Regions from separate parts of the Rhizobium sp. T1470 genome, predicted to be linked through region 2. Evidence: riboswitches for the same ligand, from Rfam matches in the RefSeq annotation. Region 2 holds a riboswitch; the other holds the start of a gene.
What was found. A riboswitch is a leader RNA that binds a small molecule or an ion and turns the genes downstream of it on or off. The one in region 2 is predicted to bind thiamine pyrophosphate.
Positions count from the first base shown of each region.

Region 1 (3,849 bases), on a different replicon from region 2:
CGCCTGATAAAGGGCATCGCCGCTGCGTTTACGGCACCCGCTGCCCTTGCCCTCCTTCTGTCGGTGTTCGGCGAAGGATCGGCGCGGGCCAAAGCGCTTGGGGTCTTTGCCTCGACTGGCGCGACCGGCTTTGTCCTTGGCATGGTGCTGGGTGGTGCCGCGACGGTCTTCAGCTGGCGGGCAACTCTTGTCATGGGTGCGCCGGTCGCAATTATCGCACTGGCGATTGCTCCTTTCGTGCTGCCGGCAGACCAGCAGCGCAGCGGGCCGCGTGCCAAGTTCGACTGGGCTGGCGCGATGACAATCACGCCGGGACTCTTGCTCTTCGTCTTTGGCATCACCAATGCTGCGGCCGATGGCTGGCAGGCGGTGCCGACCTGGGGCGCGCTCGTGGCGGCTGCCGTTTTGATCGGCCTCTTTCTCATCGTCGAATCCCGTCACGCTGATCCGATGGTGCCGCTTGCGATATTCCGGCGGGGAAAGCTCTCCCACGCCAATGCCATTGCTGCGCTGTTCCAGGGCGTCTATGTCGGCTTCCAGTTCATCGCGACGCTCTATTATCAGACAGTCGTTGGCTGGTCGGCCTTCGCGACCGGGTTCTCCTTTGCCTTCGGCGGCGTCTGCGTCATGTTCCTGGCGCCACGTTTTGCGACGATCGCGCAAAATCGTGGCACGACCGGGCTGATGACGCTTGGCGTAGCACTACAGGCGCTCAGCTACATCTTCTGGATCCTGAGCGTTGGCCACATCGACCCTGTCTGGCTGGTCGCCCTGTCACAGCTCCCGCTCGGTGTCGGCTACGCCATGACCTACCCCTCCGTGCAGGTTGCGGCACTCTCCGACGTTGGCGAGGATCAGTCCGGGCTCGCATCGGGGCTATTGTTTGGCTCCTTCCAGATCGGTGGCGGCATTGTGCTTGCGGCAGCCTCAGCCATATTCTGTGCGGCTTCCGGCTTCGGCTGGGATCCGTATTTCGCCGGCATCACGTTTGTCGCGGTCCTTGCGGTCCTCGTCACGCTTGCGGCCGCACTCGGTCCGAGAGCCTCTGTCGTTGACCGGAACATCTATCAGGCGGCGGAATAGCCGGGACCTGCTTTCGCGCCGACATCGCCGGCCACATCCGGCCATGTCCATTTTATGGATGACAGTCGCCGGCTTCTCTGCGACAAGAAGGCGATGAGAGACAGGGGCGCCCTCCGGTGGAGGGCTGAGAAGCACCCTTTGAACCTGAACCGGATAATGCCGGCGGAGGGAGTCGCTCGGGACTGTCGGCTTCCCGCGTCTGTCCCTGCGCCTTTCTCCCCGGTCGAAAGGCACACCATGCAAGATCAGACTTCGCCGGGAACGCTGCTGGGCGAATTGCGCGCCCAGCCACCGCTCGTCCACTGCATCACGAATTTCGTTGCCATGAACATCGCAGCCAATGTGCTTCTGGCAGCTGGCGCTTCGCCGGCCATGGTGCATGCGGAAGAAGAGGCTGGCGAATTTGCCGCGATCGCCGGCGCCTTGACGATCAACATCGGCACACTCTCGTCAGCATGGCTGCGCGGCATGCAGGCCGCCGCCATCGCAGCCGGCCGGGCCGGCAAACCCTTTGTTCTCGATCCGGTCGCCCACTACGCCACCGGTTTTCGTCGTGCGGCGGTGGACCGGCTGCTGGAACTCGGCCCCACCGTCATTCGCGGTAACGCCTCCGAAATCATCGCGCTTGCCGGCGGGGCGAGCCGTGGTCAGGGCGTGGATAGCCGCGATCACGTCGAGCAGGCTGAGGACGCTGCCCGGCTACTAGCCAGGGAACACGGAGCGACAATTGCAGTAACCGGCTCTGTCGATTTCGTCACCGATGGCGACCGGGCGGCGCGTATCGAGGGTGGCTCGGCGTTGATGCCGCAGGTCACGGCGCTTGGCTGCTCGCTGACCTGCCTTATTGGCGCATTTTCGGCTATTCGGCCCGGCGCACCATTCGAGGCAACGGTTGCAGCCCTTGCTACCTTCTCTGTTGCCGGCGAAATGGCAGCCAGCAAGGCGGATGGCCCAGGTTCGTTTTCCTGGTGTTTCCTCGATGCACTTGCTGCGCTTGACGCTGCTACGCTCGATCGCGATGCCAGGGTGCGCGCCGCATGAGAAACCTCGATCTTTCTCTTTACCTCGTCCTCGATCCGGGCCTTTGCGCCACCGTCGGCATGGTGGAGACCGCGCGCGCGGCGGTCGCCGGGGGAGCAACCGTGGTGCAGCTGCGCGACAAGCATGCGGATACCGCACGGATGATCGAGACTGGGCGGGCACTGAAGGTGGCATTGTCTGGCACCGGTGCTGTGCTCATCGTCAATGACGACGTGGAGGCGGCTATCGCGATTGGCGCCGATGGGCTGCATATTGGCCAGGACGACATCGATGCGATCACGGCGCGGCAATTGATTGGCCCGGACATGATCCTCGGCCTCTCGGCCGAAACGGCGGCGCTGGCGGCAGCAATCGATCCCGCGGCTGTCGACTATGCTGGATTGGGGCCGGTTTTTGCGACAGCGACGAAGCCTGACCACAAACCCGCGCTGGGCTTTGAAGGGCTTTCCCGCCTCGTCAAGGTTTGTCCCGTACCGGTCGTCGCCATAGGTGGCCTGAAATCCGCCCACGTCGGTGACGTGCTTGCCGCCGGGGCCGATGGGCTTGCGGTTGTCTCGGCGATTTGCGGGACGCCCGATCCACAGCTTGCGGCACGAGAGATCGCCGAGAACATGATAAAGGCAAGAACATGATCCGAAATGTGCTGTCCATTGCAGGCTCCGATCCCTCCGGCGGGGCCGGTATCCAGGCCGATCTCAAGGCATTTTCCGCGCGCGGCGTCTATGGCATGGCAGTGATGACGGCGCTGACCGCCCAGAACACGCAAGGCGTTTGCGGCGTCCATCTGGTCCCTGCTGCCTTCGTTGCGGATCAGATTGCGGCGGTTCTTGCCGACGTGCGGGTCGACGCCATCAAAATCGGCATGATTGCGACGGCCGAGATCGCCGACGCCGTCGCCGATGCGCTTGTGCCCCACCAGGGTATCCCGATCGTTCTCGACCCCGTCATGGTCGCCAAGGGCGGAGCTGCCCTCCTCGACCCCTCCGCTGTCGACGTTCTGATCAAGCGTCTGTCGCCGCTTGCAACCTTGCTGACGCCAAACCTGCCGGAAGCGGCTGCACTGCTTCATGTCTATGCCGCCGCCACACGCAGCGACATGGCCGAGCAGGCAGACAGTCTTCGCCAACTCGGCCCGGAGGCTGTCCTCGTCAAGGGCGGACATCTGGCCGGCGACGAAAGCCCGGATGTGCTCTCGACAGCCTCCGGGCCGACATGGTTTGAGGCAAAACGCATTCCGACCGCAAACACGCATGGCACCGGCTGCACCCTTTCCAGCGCGCTGGCCGCGGAACTGGCGAAAGGAGCATCAGTTCACGAGGCGGTCACGCGTGCCAAGGCCTACCTTGCTGGCGCCGTCGGCCATGCCGACGGGCTGAGCGTCGGGTCTGGCCACGGACCCGTGCACCACTTTCACGCACTGTGGTCGGCGGCGTCGGCATAGCACGAACGATCAGCCTGCCGACCCAGTAGCCAAAGGGGCGCCGGGACGACGCGCCATCGTTCCACGCCCGATCAGGATTTGACAGCACCAGCAGTCAGGCCTGCGATGATGTGCTTTTGTGCCAGGAAGAAGACGATGATCGTCGGCATGATTGTCAGCGTGATGAAGGCGAGCACCAGCTGCCAGGCGGTGCCGAACTCACCGCGATAGACCATGATGCCAAGCGGCCATGGGTACATCGTCTCAGAATTCAGCATGATCAGCGGCAGGATGTAGCTGTTGTT
Region 1 covers NZ_CP148092.1:1,551,550-1,555,398, forward strand. Annotated here, with positions in the region: gene WGT02_RS28735 (MFS transporter) at 1-1,083, shown strand, start outside; TPP riboswitch at 1,176-1,271, shown strand; gene thiM (hydroxyethylthiazole kinase) at 1,321-2,124, shown strand; gene thiE (thiamine phosphate synthase) at 2,121-2,756, shown strand; gene thiD (bifunctional hydroxymethylpyrimidine kinase/phosphomethylpyrimidine kinase) at 2,753-3,565, shown strand; gene WGT02_RS28755 (carbohydrate ABC transporter permease) at 3,637-3,849, opposite strand, start outside.
Region 1: linked by a shared signal. The riboswitch ahead of thiM (hydroxyethylthiazole kinase) and the one ahead of thiC (phosphomethylpyrimidine synthase ThiC) in region 2 are both predicted to bind thiamine pyrophosphate.

Region 2 (3,849 bases):
GCTGTCGCGATCGAGGTCGAAGCCATATCGGATGCGCTTGTGACCGGTTGCGAGGTCGTCGTGGTCAACACGGCCTCAAGAGCTCTCCCGGAGGAGGAAGCGGCAGGAAGGGTCAGCGCTGCGGCGAAGGCCCTTCTTGCCGCCTCGCCTCAGATCGTTCTGAAAAAGATAGACTCCCGTCTCAAGGGGAATGTTGCAGCAGAAAGCGCAGCTATTGCCGCCATCTTCGGCCACGAGGCAATCGTCGTGGCACCAGCCATCCCCGATCAAGAGCGCTTGACCCGCAACGGCCATGTCGTCGGCCGTGGCGTCAACGAGCCCGTACCGATTGCCGATCTCTTCAAGACAACCGACAGCCAGGTCCTCGTTTGCGACGCCGAGAGTGATAGCGATCTCGACCGGCTGATCGGCAAGCACGACTGGAAGATCACACTTGTCGTTGGCGCGCGCGGCGTCGGAGCTGCGCTTGCTCGCAAGATCGGCAGGGCCAACAAAGCAGGCCGACCCTTTGCGGCATTAAATCGGACAGTTTTCGCCGTCGGCTCCCGCGACCCGATCACGGCCGCACAAATGACCAAGCTGGAGGCTTCCGGTGTCCTGACCTCGGCCATTGATGCTCCCGCGGGAGTGCTACCGGACGAACAATCGTTAGGCCTGCCGGTGCTTCTGCGCTGTACAGGCAAAGTCACGGGCGAGACCGCGGCAGTTGCCGACCGGTTCGCGAAAGGCGTAAAGTCGATCATAGATGCGACGCGCCCGGAGATGCTGATGGTTGGCGGTGGCGATACGGCGCTGGCAGTTTTTCGCGAGCTCGGAATTCGGATCCTGAGGCCGCAGGGCGAAATCGAGGCGGGCATTCCGTGGTTTGACGTCGCAACCGCCGATGGCCTGCGTTTCCGCTGCGCAGTGAAGTCCGGGGGCTTCGGTAATTCTGCTAGTTTGATAAGACTGATTGCACAGAATCAGGCGGCATAGGACAATGCCGACGGGGAGAATGAAGGTGGACGAAGCAAACGGTGTATCGGCGAATGCGCAAGCGGCGCCTGCGACAAAGCCGGAGCGCGGTAAGGCCGTCAAGCTGGTCGATCGGGTGTTCGATCAGTTGCAAGAGCGCATTCGCTCGGGAAACTATCCGCCGGATTCACGACTTCCCGGTGAGCACGAGCTTGCATCGATGCTTGGCGTCTCGCGCCCCATCGTGCGCGACGCGTTGGCACGCTTGCGCGATCAGGGCATCGTCTACGCCAGGCAAGGTGCCGGCACCTTCGTCAGCGCTCATGGCTCGCCGACGACGCAGCTTTCCTATTCGCCGGTCAAGACGATCGCCGATATTCAGCGCTGCTACGAGTTTCGCCTGACGATCGAGCCTGCTGCCGCCTATTTTGCTGCCAAGCGCCGCGACGAGGCGGCGATTCAGAAGATTGCAGCTGCTCTCGCCGATCTCCGTGAGGCGACCAGCCACCAGCTTCATCGCACTGACGCCGACTTCACGTTCCATCGCGCGGTCACGGAAGCCGCCAACAACCACTACTACACGGCCTCGATCGATGCCCTGAAAGCGCATATCGCGGTCGGCATGCATCTTCACGGTCTGTCTCTGCTTGGCCCGCGCCAAGGTCTTGAGCAGGTCTACGAAGAACACAACAAGATCTACCTCGCCATCGTCGAAGGTCGCGCGGAAGACGCGCGGGCGCTGATGAAGGCGCATCTCGAGGGCTCGCAGAGCCGTCTCTTCGAAGGCCGCGCGCTGGACCTTTCGATGTAGCCTACGCGGTCGGCTTGACAGCTTTGCTACTCTGGTTCTAACCTTTTCGCATTCACCAGGGGGGTCCCGGCAAGGGGCTGAGATACTGCTATCGCACGCAGTGACCCGTTGAACCTGATCCAGTTCATACTGGCGTAGGGACGGTGCAAGCGCTCGAAGGCATTGGATTCTCGCGAGGAAACCGTGTCGGCGTCTTTTCATCATTCCGGCTGAGGACTGGGTCTCCAAACGCAAACTTGGAGCCTCAAACCATGAATATTGCCGCAAAGAATATCACCCCGACCGTTACGACAGGCCCATTGCCGGCCTCTCGAAAAATCTACATTCCCGGAGAAATCCACCCTGATGTCCGCGTCCCGATGCGCGAGATCAGCGTTCACCCGACATCGGGCGAACCGCCGGTCACGGTCTATGATTCCTCGGGCATCTATACCGTCGAAGGTGCCGACATCCGCATCGAGCAGGGACTTCCAGAACTGCGCCGCGGCTGGGTGGTCGCCCGCGGTGACGTCGAAGCCTATCAGGGCCGCCGGGTCCGCCCCGAAGACAACGGCTTTGCCAGCGGCGAACGGCTGACACCGGAATTTCCCGGCAAGCGCCAGCCGTTCCGCGCAAGGGACGGCAAGGCCGTGACCCAGCTCGCCTATGCGCGCGCCGGCATTATCACGCCGGAGATGGAATTCATCGCGATCCGCGAGAACCTTGGCCGCAAGGCGCAGGCGGAGGCTATCACGCGCGACGGCGAAAGCTTCGGCGCCCGGATTCCGGATCACGTAACCCCGGAATTCGTCCGGCAGGAGATTGCCGCCGGCCGCGCGATCATCCCCGCCAACATCAATCATCCCGAATCCGAACCGATGATCATCGGCCGGAACTTCCTGGTGAAGATCAACGCCAATATCGGCAACTCCGCCGTCACGTCTTCCATGGCCGAAGAGGTCGAGAAGATGGTCTGGGCTGCCCGCTGGGGCGCCGACACAGTCATGGATCTCTCCACCGGCCGTAACATCCACAACATCCGCGAATGGATCATCCGCAACTCGCCACTGCCGATCGGTACCGTTCCACTCTATCAGGCGCTTGAGAAGGTCGAGGGCATTGCCGAGAACCTGACCTGGGAAGTCTATCGCGACACCCTGATCGAGCAGGCCGAGCAGGGGGTCGACTACTTCACCATTCACGCCGGCGTGCGGCTGCACTACATTCCGCTCACCGTCAACCGCGTCACCGGCATCGTCTCGCGCGGTGGCTCGATCATGGCCAAGTGGTGTCTTCATCACCACCGCGAAAGTTTCCTCTACGAGCATTTCGAGGAGATCTGCGACATCTGCCGCGCCTATGACGTCTCCTTCTCGCTCGGCGACGGCCTGCGTCCGGGCTCGATTGCCGACGCCAACGACGCGGCACAGTTCGCAGAGCTGGAAACGCTCGGCGAACTGACGAAGATCGCTTGGGCCAAGGACTGCCAGGTCATGATCGAAGGACCCGGACACGTGCCGATGCACAAGATCAAGGAGAACATGGACAAGCAGCTCGCCGTCTGCGGCGAGGCGCCCTTCTATACGCTGGGACCGCTGACCACCGACATCGCACCCGGCTACGACCACATCACCTCGGGCATCGGTGCTGCGATGATCGGCTGGTTCGGCACGGCGATGCTCTGCTACGTCACCCCGAAGGAGCATCTTGGTCTACCCGACCGCAACGACGTGAAGACCGGCGTCATCACCTACAAGATCGCTGCCCACGCCGCCGATCTCGCCAAGGGGCACCCGGCCGCTCAATTGCGCGACGACGCCCTGTCGCGCGCGCGCTTCGAATTCCGATGGGAGGACCAGTTCAACCTCGCGCTGGACCCCGAAACCGCCCGCAGCTTCCACGACGAGACGCTGCCGAAGGAAGCGCATAAGGTGGCGCACTTCTGCTCCATGTGCGGCCCGACGTTCTGCTCGATGCGGATCTCGCACGACATCCGTGCCGAGGCGCAGAAGGAAGGGCTCGACGCGATGGCAGCGAAATACCGCGAGGGCGGCGATCTCTACATGCCAATCGAAGCCGTCGAACAATCGGGCGACTGATATGCA
Region 2 covers NZ_CP148091.1:16,714-20,562, forward strand. Annotated here, with positions in the region: gene WGT02_RS00100 (four-carbon acid sugar kinase family protein) at 1-975, shown strand, start outside; gene WGT02_RS00105 (FadR/GntR family transcriptional regulator) at 1,001-1,765, shown strand; TPP riboswitch at 1,813-1,924, shown strand; gene thiC (phosphomethylpyrimidine synthase ThiC) at 2,017-3,843, shown strand; gene thiO (glycine oxidase ThiO) at 3,845-3,849, shown strand, end outside.